DNA from 2 places in the Massilia oculi genome. Region 1 is predicted to be linked to the other one. Evidence: predicted binding sites of a transcription regulator. Region 1 holds the regulator's gene; the other holds the start of a gene.
What was found. Region 1 encodes LexA, which represses DNA repair genes until DNA is damaged. Its sites were predicted from a motif close to ACTGTATNNNNATACAGT; they were not measured.

Region 1 (5,601 bases):
GTGCTGCTGGTCGACGATTCGATCGTGCGCGGCACCACCAGCCGCGAGATCGTGCAGATGGCGCGCGAAGCCGGCGCCCGCAAGGTGTTCTTCGCCTCGGCCGCGCCACCGGTGCTGTACCCGAACGTGTACGGCATCGACATGCCGACCCGCGACGAGCTGATCGCCCACGGCCGCACCGTCGACGAGGTGTGCCGCGAGATCACGGCCGACCGCGTGGTGTACCAGGACGTCGACGCGCTCAAGCGCGCGATCTCGGACGTCAATCCCGAGCTGAAGAACTTCGAGGCCTCGTGCTTCGACGGCGTCTACATCACCGGCGACGTGACGCCCGAGTACCTGGACCGCCAGGAATCGGCGCGCCACAATCCGAAGGCGAAGGACGTCGAGGACAAGGTGCGCACCCAGCTCAACCTGAACCCGCCGGTGGCCGCCGAGTAAACCATGTCGGACAAGCAAAGCTACGGCTTCACCACCACCATCCTGCACAACGATCGCCGCAAGACGATCGAGCACGGTTCGCTGCACAAGCCGGTGCATACCTCGGTCGCCTACGGCTATGCCGACGCACGCCAGCTGGCGTCGGTATTCCAGGGGAGGGAGCCGGGCTTTCGCTACGGCCGCCAGGGCAACCCGACGGTGTCGGCCCTGGAAGACAAGATCAGCAAGATGGAAGACGGCGTCGCCACCCTGTGCTTCGGCACCGGCATGGCGGCGATCGGCGCGCTGTTCCAGGCGCTCCTGAAAGCCGGCGACCACATCGTGTCGTCGAGCTTCCTGTTCGGCAATACCAACAGCCTGTGGCAGACGGTGGCGGGGCAGGGCGTCGACGTCGACTTCGTCGACGCTACCGACGTGGCCCAGGTGGAAGCGGCCTTGCGACCGAACACCCGCCTGGTGTTCGTGGAGACCATCGCCAATCCGCGCACGCAAGTGGCGGACCTGGCCCGCATCGGCGAACTGTGCCGCGCGCGCGGCATCCTGTACGTGGTCGACAACACGATGACCACGCCCTGGCTGTTCCGGCCGAAGCATGTGGGCGCCGGGCTGGTGGTCAATTCGCTGACCAAGTCGATCGGCGGCCACGGCATCGCCTTGGGCGGCGCGCTGACCGACACCGGCCTGTTCGACTGGGCCGCATATCCGAACATCGCCCAGAACTTCAGAAAGCAAGCGCCAGGTGCGCAAGGCATGGCCCAGCTGCGCGCCAAGGCGCTGCGCGACTTCGGCGCCGCGCTGGGGCCGGAAGCGGCGCACCACATCGCGGTCGGCGCCGAGACGCTGGCCCTGCGCATGGAGCGCACCTGCGCCAATGCGCTGGCGCTGGCGACGATGCTGGAGGCCGACGAGCGCGTCGCCGCCGTGCATTATCCGGGCCTGGCCTCGCACCCGCAGCATGCGATCGTCGAGGCGCTGTTCCGCGCCGGCGGCTCGCTGCTGAGCTTCGAGCTGAAGGACGACATCGATCCGTTCGACTATCTCAACCGTCTCAAGCTGGCGATCCCGGCCTCGAACCTGGGCGACAACCGCACCCTGGTGATTCCGGTGGCGCACACGATCTTCTTCGAGATGGGCCCCGAGCGGCGCGCCAGCATGGGGATCGCCGAAGGCTTGATCCGGGTGTCGGTGGGCATCGAGGACACCGATGACCTGGTCGGCGACTTCCGCCAGGCGCTGGATGCGTAAAGCGATGTAAAAGCTGTCATCACAGGGCCGGCGAATGCCGGCCCTGTCGTTTTTGCGGTTGAGCCCAGCCGTAAAACACGGCTATCATGGACTTTTACCAGCCAGCCTTACGGTATGCCCATGAAACGATTCCTGTCCTGCCTGTCCCTTTCGGTCTCTGTCGCGTTCAGTAGCGCCGCATTCGCCGGCGAACTCGAGGATGCCAACGCCCTGTTCGAGAAAAAAGACTATGCGGGCGCGCTCAAGCTTTACACCAAGCTGGCCAATGCCGGCAATCCACAGGCCCAGCAGCAATTGGGCCAGATGTACTGGTATGGCGAGGCCGGCGCGATCGATGAGGCGAAGGCGAAGGAATGGTTTGAAAAGTCGGCCGCCAAGGGCAACAAGGTCGCCGCCGACTCGCTCGTGATCATGCAGCAGCGCATCGATCGCCGCGCCGAGATCGACTACTGGATCAAGGGCTACGATGGCGCCGACCTGCAGTCGGGCGAGTACCGCTGCCCGTCGCCGCGTATTCCGGCGGTGTCGAAGATCAATGAAGAGATCGAGCGCGTGAACAAGGCCGTGACCGGCTGGCAGGATTGCTACAACAAGATGGTGACCAACCTCAACGAACAGTCGCCGCTGACCAGGCGCATCCCGCCCGACATCGCCAAGCTGATGAACAAGCAGGAAACCGAGGCCTCGACCGCCTATCTGGAGCGGGTGCGCCAGAACATCGCCGAGGGAGCGAAAGTCAATTCGAAGATGGTATTGGCCGATTTCGCCGCATGGCGCAGCGCGACCGAAGCGTTTGTCGACCAGCATAATGCGGTGGTCAACAAGGCCAAGCAGTAAGGCGACATCTGCTGGAAGATACGTCGTTCCCGCGCAGGCGGGAACCTGAGTTGCTCGCGTTAACGCTGCGTCAGATCGTCTTGGCAGCGCTGAGGACTTGGGTCCCCGCCTTCGCGGGGATGACATGGTAGTGGTGCTAAGTTCTACAGAGGATCAATTCCAGCTGCGCATCAGCCCGACCGCCAGGCCCTCGAGCGCGAACTCTTCGTCGGGCGTGACTTCGATGACCTTGAAGTCGGGGTTCTCGGGCAGCAGTTCGACCAGGTCGCCCGTCTTGCGGTAGCGCTTGACGGTGACTTCCTCGCCCAGGCGGGCGACGACGATCTGGCCGTTCTTGGCGCTGTCGATCTTCTTGACCGCCAAAAAGTCGCCATCCATGATGCCGGCGTCGCGCATCGACCAGCCTTTTACCTTGAGCAAAAAGTCGGGCCGCGCCGCGAACATCGCGGTGTCGACGTTATAGGTGGCTTCGACGTGTTCCTGGGCCAGGATCGGATTGCCGGCGGCGACGCGGCCGACCAGCGGCAGCGACATCATCGACGGTGGCATCATCGGCAACTGCGGCGGAATCTGCTCGACGCTGGCGCCGACCAGGCGGATGCCGCGCGAGGTGCCCGGCGAAATCTCGATCGCGCCCTTGCGCGCCAGGGCTTGCAGGTGTTCTTCGGCCGCATTGGCCGAGCGGAAGCCCAGTTCGGCCGCGATTTCGGCCCGGGTCGGAGGGAAACCCGTGTTCTCGATCGCTTCCTTGATCAGGTTGAGGATCTGTTCTTGCCTTGCAGTGAGCTTGAGCATAAATGTCTTGCGAAACGGGTTGGTAGAGATAGACTGTATTTTTGTACAGTATTCTGCTATACGCAAGGGCTATACACGAAAAAGCGCGAAAAAAGCGCGCGTATCGCAAAAAATACGCTTTTCGCAAGCGTAAATGTCGAGTGAGCCAGGCGCCTGGGTGAGCCTCTTGACAGCCAAGTTCCCTTTTTACCCATTTCACGCTATACTAGCTGGCTGTTCCCTTCCCACACTCGTCTTGACGCCGAGGTGGGCATTTATGTAAAACGTCCTCAAGGAGTAATGCATGCGTCATTATGAAATCGTTTTTATCGTCCATCCGGACCAGAGCGAGCAAGTCCCGGCGATGATCGAGCGTTACAAGACCACGGTGACCAGCCGCGGCGGTAACATCCATCGCGTGGAAGACTGGGGCCGCCGCCAGATGGCTTACCAGATCCAGAAGCTGCCAAAAGCGCACTACATCTGCCTGAACATCGAATGCGACAACGAGACCCTGGTCGAGCTGGAAACCGCATTCAAGTTCAATGATGCCGTTCTGCGTCATCTGACCGTCAAGATGAAGAAAGCAGAAACCGCACCGTCGCCGATGATGAAATCGGTGCAGCGCGAAGATGCAGCCAAGAGCCACCGTGCAGAAGCAGCCGCTCCTGCAGCTGCCCCGGCCGCCGCTGCCTAAGATTTTTTCCAGGAATTCGTAGACACCGTAGCAGAAGAACCGGGTAGAAGTTGGGCGAAAATCAGCTCCAGCTCGTGGCGACCATCGCCGAGCGTGACGTACTGCGCTACACCCCGGCCGGCGTGCCGATCGTTTCAGCCGTCCTGATGCACAGTTCGCATCAGCGGGAGGCGGGGATCGATCGCCTGGTCGAGTTCGAAGTCCCCGCGTTCGCCGCGGGCGAGATTTCGGGCAGGTTCGGCAGTGCCGAGCTCGGCGCCAGCTACCGCTTCAACGGATTCCTTGCACGAAAAAATCGCAACAGCAAAGCCCTGGTGTTTCACATCATTGATTTCAGTGCCGCCTAGTTCGGCAATTTAGATATACAGGAGCCTCAAATGGCATTCGGTAAAAAGTTCGACAAAAACAAAGCTAAAGAAAAACTCAAGCGCAAACAGCAGAACCCGCTGTTCAAGCGCAAGAAGTTCTGCCGCTTCACCGCCGCTGGCGTTGAGCAGGTTGACTACAAAGACGTCGACACCCTGAAGGACTTCGTCCAGGAAAACGGCAAGATCATGCCAGCACGTCTGACCGGCACCAAGGCGCACTACCAGCGTCAGGTCGACACCGCCATCAAGCGCGCCCGCTACCTGGCGCTGCTGCCGTACACCGACCTGCACCACGGTTAATCGGTTACGTCAGCTATCCTGGAGATAAAACATGCAAATCATTCTGTTGGAAAAAGTCATCAACGTCGGCAACCTGGGCGACGTCGTCAAAGTCAAGGACGGTTACGCACGTAACTTCCTGATCCCACAAAAGATGGCCCGCCGCGCTACCGCCGGCGCCGTCGCCGAGTTCGAAGCCAAGCGCGCCGAACTGGAAAAAGCAGCCGCCGAGAAACTGGCAGCCGCCCAAGCCCAAGGCGACAAGCTGAGCGGCCTGACCGTCACCATCGGCCAGAAGGCCGGCGTCGACGGCCGTCTGTTCGGTTCGGTCACCAACGCCGACATCGCTGAAGCGCTGACCAAGCAAGGCTTCCCGGTCGAAAAAGCTGCCGTTCGCCTGCCGACCGGCCCGCTGAAGACCACCGGCGAATTCCCGGTTGCAGTCGCCCTGCACACCGACGTCGTGTCGGAAATCACCATCGCTGTCGTGGGCGAAGCTGCCTGAGCGAATGCTGAACTGAAGTAAAAGCAGTGCACAAAAAAGCCGGGTTCTCCCGGCTTTTTTGCTTTTGAAACTCACCAATTATGACAGCCGTGTGACAGGAGAAGGTATAATGCCGCCCATGAACGCAGCACCCTCAGACCCGCAGATCGAAGCCCTGCGCATCCCCCCGCATTCCATCGAAGCAGAGCAGTCCGTCATCGGCGGCCTGCTGCGCGATAACGCCGCCTGGGACCGCATCGCCGACTTCATGCACGCGGAAGACTTCTACCGTTACGATCACCGCATCATCTTCGAACAGATGGTCCGCCTGATCAATGCCGGCAAGCCGGCCGACGTGATCACGGTCTATGAAGCCTGCAACCAGCTCGGCAAGGCCGAGGAAGTGGGTGGCCTGCAATACCTGAACGCCATGGCGCAGAACACGCCGTCGGCGGCCAACATCCGCCGCTACGCCG
Region 2 (5,601 bases), 110 kb from region 1:
AAAGCGCAGTAGGCAACCCGACGCCAGGTGAAGCGTGATAGTCGGAGCGCTACAGGCAGCAAAGGTTTCTTTGCGGCGCCGCTAGCTCCACCCCTCAGCCTGCGCGCAGTCTCCGTAACCGCTTTCATCGTCGGTATCCGTGCGCTCGGATCAGGCGTGCACATCGCGCGAACTAGTGCAACCATATCTTGATCGGCATCCGCAGCGTAGATCCACTGGGAGCAAGATGACTGCACCTGTGCTGCAGCCAATGCCAAGCCATGCAAATGCGCAAACGGCCGCTCTCCATGCATCATCTCGTACATCAACACGCCGACAGCATAAATATCGCTAAGCGTACTCGGATGCTTGCCATTCAAAATTTCAGGCGCCAGATAGGCGATGGTGCCCTGTGTCTGCAGCACATCTCCCGACTCGGTCGCCAACGGATCGATCTTGCGCGCCAGCCCAAAATCCATGATCCGCAACTGCCCTGACGGTTCGATCATCAAGTTCGCCGGTTTCAAATCGCCATGAATCAACCCCGCCGCATGCGCTTGCGCCATCGCATCCGCCAACTGGCAAACGATATCGAGTATCTGATCCCGCGACAGCTTTGTCGTGGACAGCAGCTGATGCAGGGTTTGCCCTCCAACCAGCTCCATCACGATCGACTTGCTATGGCCATCGTCTTCGAGTGCGTAAATCTGGATGAAGGCAGGATGCCGCAACGATGCCGCCAGTCGTGCCTCTTGCAGCAGATTATCCGGCTCGTCACGCACCAGGTCAGGCTTCAGGCGCTTGATGGCAACAGTGCGCTGCAGCGCCGGATCCCACGCCTCATGTACATCGCCGAATCCACCATTGCCAAGCAGCCTACCGAGGCGATATCGCTCGGTACTGGGTGTGGCAAGCAAGTCAGGCGATGAAGTCATATGCGGCTCGTTTGGTCGGCGCAGGCACCGTAAATACTATAGGAAAAGAACTTGCCGAATACACATTCTTAACTTCGATTCAGGCACCCAGCGTGTCAACTTCCTCGTTGACATGTAAAAACACCCGTTGTTTTACACCCAACAGGCATAGCTAGTCGACTAAATCCTTGATTTTGTTGCTTTGACGCCATGTTTCAGGGTGGCACGGAGTTTGCAAACTATTGCGTACCACGAGGGAGGACGTCACGAAGATCGTCGCGCCTGCCATCGCACTTGTCGCAAAGCATGTTATTCATTCCGGAAAGAAGATTCAAGTATGGCTACCCAGAGCACAGGCGTTCTGCAGATCGTTGGCGCGGCTTATGGACTCAAGCAGGTCACCGCGCAGGTCATCAAGCAGGTCAACCGTCAAGCTTTTCCAGAGACCCTGTCTTTATTGGCGAGCAGCCGGACGTTCGGCGACACCTGGGTTGGCCACGATAAGACGCTCACCGTCGTCTATCGCTATGACGGCGGCCCAACGTTCGTGGCGACGGCTTCGGAAGGCCAGACGCTGAACATCGGCGCCCAGCAGTTCGAGCAAGCTATCCGGGCTCCGGCCCCAGCGCAGCAAGACGCCGCCGCCCAGCCATTACTGACCGTATGGGGCGCCAGCTTCGGCTGCGCCGACGTGAGCGCGACGGTACGCAACCTTGTAGACCGCTCTGCTGGAACCTTATCCCTGCTCGCCGACAGCGCCACCCTCGGCGAAGCCGGCAAAGGCAAGCGCAACACCTTCGTCATCGTGGCCAGCTATTGCGGCCAGATTCCATTCATCGACATCGTCGTCGAGGACAATCCCTATGCGCTCAGCTACCGTCCGCCGCTGCACATCCTGAGCGCCTTCTATGGCCTGAAGGACGTCACCGACATCGTCCGCGCCAGCGTGAGCCGTCGCAGGCTGTCCGTCGCCGCCTCCAGCAGCGTATTCGGCGACGGTTGGCCGGCCATGCGCAAGACCCTGCACGTGGTCTACCAGTACGCCGACCGTAAGCCAGAAATAGTCGCCACGACCGAGAACCAGCTTCTACACATCGACTACGACCCGGCCGCTCCCGCCGGACAGGCGGCGCTCGACCCACGCGCCCTGAACATCATCGCCGCCGCCTACGGGCCGGTCGACGTCACGGAAAAAGTCGCCGCGCTGGTGGAGAATGGAAGCCTGTCGTTCACGGCCGACAGCCTGACCTTCGGCGACACCTGGCCGGCCGCCGTCAAGTCGTTCTCGATGGTTTATAGCTGGGGCGTGGCGGGGGTATCGAGCGTCAACGTACCCGAAGATACGCCGGTCTCGATCACCCAGCCCGAGCCAACGTTCACCACCGACAGAAACTTCGTCTCGCTGGCCGGAGCGCTCGCCGCCGGCGACGAGATCAAGCTCCAGACCGCGGCAGGCGGTTACTGGTCGATCGCCGCCGATGGCCAGATCACGGCGCTCGGGACCTCGAGTGACGCGGCCGAGGTGTTCACCATTGGCGTACCCGAGGCCCTGGATGCACCCGCCATTACCCTGCAATGCCGTGACGGCAGCTACCTGAGCGCGGACGGCGACGGCACCTTGCGTGCCGGCGGCAGCGCACAGGATGCGATCCAGTTGATGGCATCGCTCCAGGCAAATGGCGCCATCAATATCGGCGTCGTCGGTGGCGCGGGAGCGCCGTTCCTCGCGGTGACCGCAAGCGGCGCCATTGCAGTGGACGGCAGCTACGAGACCAATTTTTCCACCTGCTTCAACCTGCTGCTAAACCCCACGCGGGCCGGCAATGCCAGCCATTTGCAAGCCTTCGCCAGCGCGACGATGCTGGACGGTCCGGTCGACATGAAGCTGGTGAAAGTCGTTTGGAAGCTCACAGGCGGCTGCTTTCTAGCGGCCGGCCTTGGCCGGCTGCTCGGCGACCAGCAGCAGATCGGTCTCGCCTTGTACCGCTTTCTGCGGCGCTATCCTGGCGTGATGAACAAGATCGCGATCCTGATCGCGACCATCGACTGCAACCGCGCGATGCCAGCGAGCGCCTTGCTGGGCGTGCTCAAGGCGATTCACGAGGCGGGCATCCTCATGCCGGTACTGCGCATGACGCTCGCGACGACTGGATGGATGGGGATTTCGTGGGCCATCGTCACCATCCTGACGAAAGTGCAGGGCGGTGTCACGAGTGCCGGTGCGACGGCAGGGGGCGAACTGGGCGAGAGCTTCTCGGACTGGGCTTTCGAGACCACGATGGACATGCTCGACTACATCAATTCCACGGGCGGCACTGCCTTGATGCTTGCATACGAGCGTATGGTCTGTGCGGATCAGCCGGTATTGCGCCGCGCGCAAGGTGGTGGTTTGTCCAGCCTGCGCGCGCGGATGGGGGCACAAGATCCGTCAGGCTCCTCCCTCGGACCCATGCCGCGCCCCTTTCCCACACACGCCTGAGTAGTCGATGCTGGTAGCGTGGGAGGCTTTGCCGCCCACGCGTTCAATGCACATTTGAGTCGCTGGCGTAGTGAGCTCGGTTATACTGTGTTTTTATACAGTATTAGCTGTTCGACAGCCCCCCAGCGTGACCAAGCCCACCCCCACCACCCAGCCCCGGCCTCCCAAGCCCAGACGCTGCCCCCCTATGCCGAGTTGTTCTGCCTTTCGAACTTCTCGTTCCTGCAAGGGGCCTCACACGCCGAGGAGCTGGTCGCGCGCGCGGTGCAGCTGGGGTACTTCGCGCTGGCCCTCACCGACGAATGCTCGCTGGCCGGCGTCGTGCGCGCCCACGCCGAAGCGAAAAGCGCCAACCTGCCCCTGATCATCGGCGCCCACTTCCACCTCAAGAACCCTGACGGCGCCCCGGCCCCCTCGCTGATCCTGCTGGCGCAAAACCGCAACGGCTACGGCAACCTGTCCGAACTGATCACGATCGGCCGCACGCGCAGCGAGAAGGGCACCTATCTGCTCACGCCCGACGACCTGGCCAATCCCGTCCCGGAATACGCGCACCTGCAGCACATGCCCGACTGCCTGGCGATCCTGTTGCCGCCATACCCCGGCCACGAAGCCCAGGACGTCGACCGCCTGCACGCCCAGGCCGCATGGATGGCCACCACCTTCCCGGGCCGCGCCTGGCTCGGTCTCACCCAGCTGCACCGCGCTTTCGACGACGCCCACCGCGCCACGGTGGAAGAGGTGGGCTGGCAGCATGGCCTGCCGATCGTCGCGCTGGGCCACGTCTGCATGCACGTCCGCTCGCGCAAGCCCTTGCAGGACACCTTGAGCGCAACGCGCCTGGGCAAACCGGTGGGCGCCTGCGGCTACGGCCTGGCGCAGAACGCCGAGCAGCACCTGCGCGCGCGCCTGCGCCTGGCCAACATCTATTCGCGCGAGGCGCTGGCGGAGACGGTGCGCATCGCGCGCCTGTGCACCTTCTCGCTCGACGAGCTGCGCTACGAATACCCGGACGAGGTGGTCCCCGAAGGCCACGATGCCAGCAGCTACCTGCGCAGCGAAACCTGGATCGGCGCGCACCGGCGCTTTCGGCAGGGCGTGCCGGCCAAGGTGCAGGCGCAGATCGAGTACGAGCTCGACCTGATCGCCGAGATGGGCTACGAACACTACTTCCTCACCGTCTACGACATCGTGCGCTACGCGCGTTCGCAGCACATCCTGTGCCAGGGCCGCGGCTCGGCCGCCAACTCGGCGGTGTGCTACTGCCTCGGCATCACCGAGGTCGACCCGGCCCGCGCCAGCCTGCTGTTCGAGCGCTTCATCTCGCGCGAACGCAACGAGCCGCCCGACATCGACGTCGACTTCGAACATCAGCGGCGCGAAGAAGTCATCCAGTACATCTACAACAAGTACGGCCGCCAGCGGGCGGCGCTGGCGGCGGTGGTGATCAGCTACCGGCCCAAGAGCGCGCTGCGCGACAGCGGGCGGGCGCTCGGCATCGACCTCGCCATTGTCGAGAAGGTGGCCAAGACCCACCACTGGTTCGACAGCCGCGCCGATCTGCTGGGCCGCCTGGCCGAGAGCGGCCTCGATCCCGAGGCGCCGCTGTCGCGCCAGTGGGCCACGCTGGCGCAGTCGCTGCTGAACTTCCCGCGCCACCTGTCCCAGCATCCGGGCGGCTTCGTGATCGCGAAAGGGAAACTCTCGCGCCTGGTGCCGATCGAGAACGCGACGATGGCGGATCGCAGCGTCATCCAGTGGGACAAGAATGACCTCGAAGAGCTGGGCCTGATGAAGGTCGACGTGCTGGCGCTGGGCATGCTGTCGATGATGCGGCGCGGCCTGGAGCTGGTGGGCCAGCGCTATGGCGACGTGTTCGAAATGCAGGACATCCCGCTCGAGGACAGCGCCACCTACGACATGATCTGCCAGGCCGATACCATCGGCGTGTTCCAGATCGAATCGCGCGCGCAGATGAGCATGTTGCCGCGCATGCTGCCGCGCCGCTTCTATGACCTGGTGATCGAGGTGGCGGTGGTGCGGCCCGGCCCGATCCAGGGCGGCATGGTCCATCCCTACCTGCGCCGGCGCCAGGGCCTCGAGCCGGTCGAGTATCCGAGCCCCGAGATGAAGGTCGCGCTCGGCCGCACGCTGGGCGTGCCGATCTTCCAGGAGCAGGTGATGCAGGTGGCGATCCTGGGCGCCGGCTTCACGCCGGGCGAGGCGGAT

Region 2: DIR46_RS20010 (error-prone DNA polymerase) is a predicted target of LexA. The motif match lies at 3,457-3,474, and genes of this name have one in related genera.

The regions. Positions count from the first base shown of each region.
Region 1 is NZ_CP029343.1:4,541,702-4,547,302, forward strand. It holds gene purF (amidophosphoribosyltransferase) at 1-441, shown strand, start outside; gene DIR46_RS20465 (cystathionine gamma-synthase family protein) at 445-1,686, shown strand; gene DIR46_RS20470 (tetratricopeptide repeat protein) at 1,807-2,523, shown strand; gene lexA (transcriptional repressor LexA) at 2,677-3,318, opposite strand; gene rpsF (30S ribosomal protein S6) at 3,602-3,994, shown strand; gene priB (primosomal replication protein N) at 4,045-4,341, shown strand; gene rpsR (30S ribosomal protein S18) at 4,372-4,662, shown strand; gene rplI (50S ribosomal protein L9) at 4,694-5,146, shown strand; gene DIR46_RS20500 (replicative DNA helicase) at 5,256-5,601, shown strand, end outside.
Region 2 is NZ_CP029343.1:4,430,801-4,436,401, forward strand. It holds gene DIR46_RS20000 (serine/threonine-protein kinase) at 1-914, opposite strand, end outside; gene DIR46_RS20005 (hypothetical protein) at 1,231-3,372, shown strand; gene DIR46_RS20010 (error-prone DNA polymerase) at 3,568-5,601, shown strand, end outside.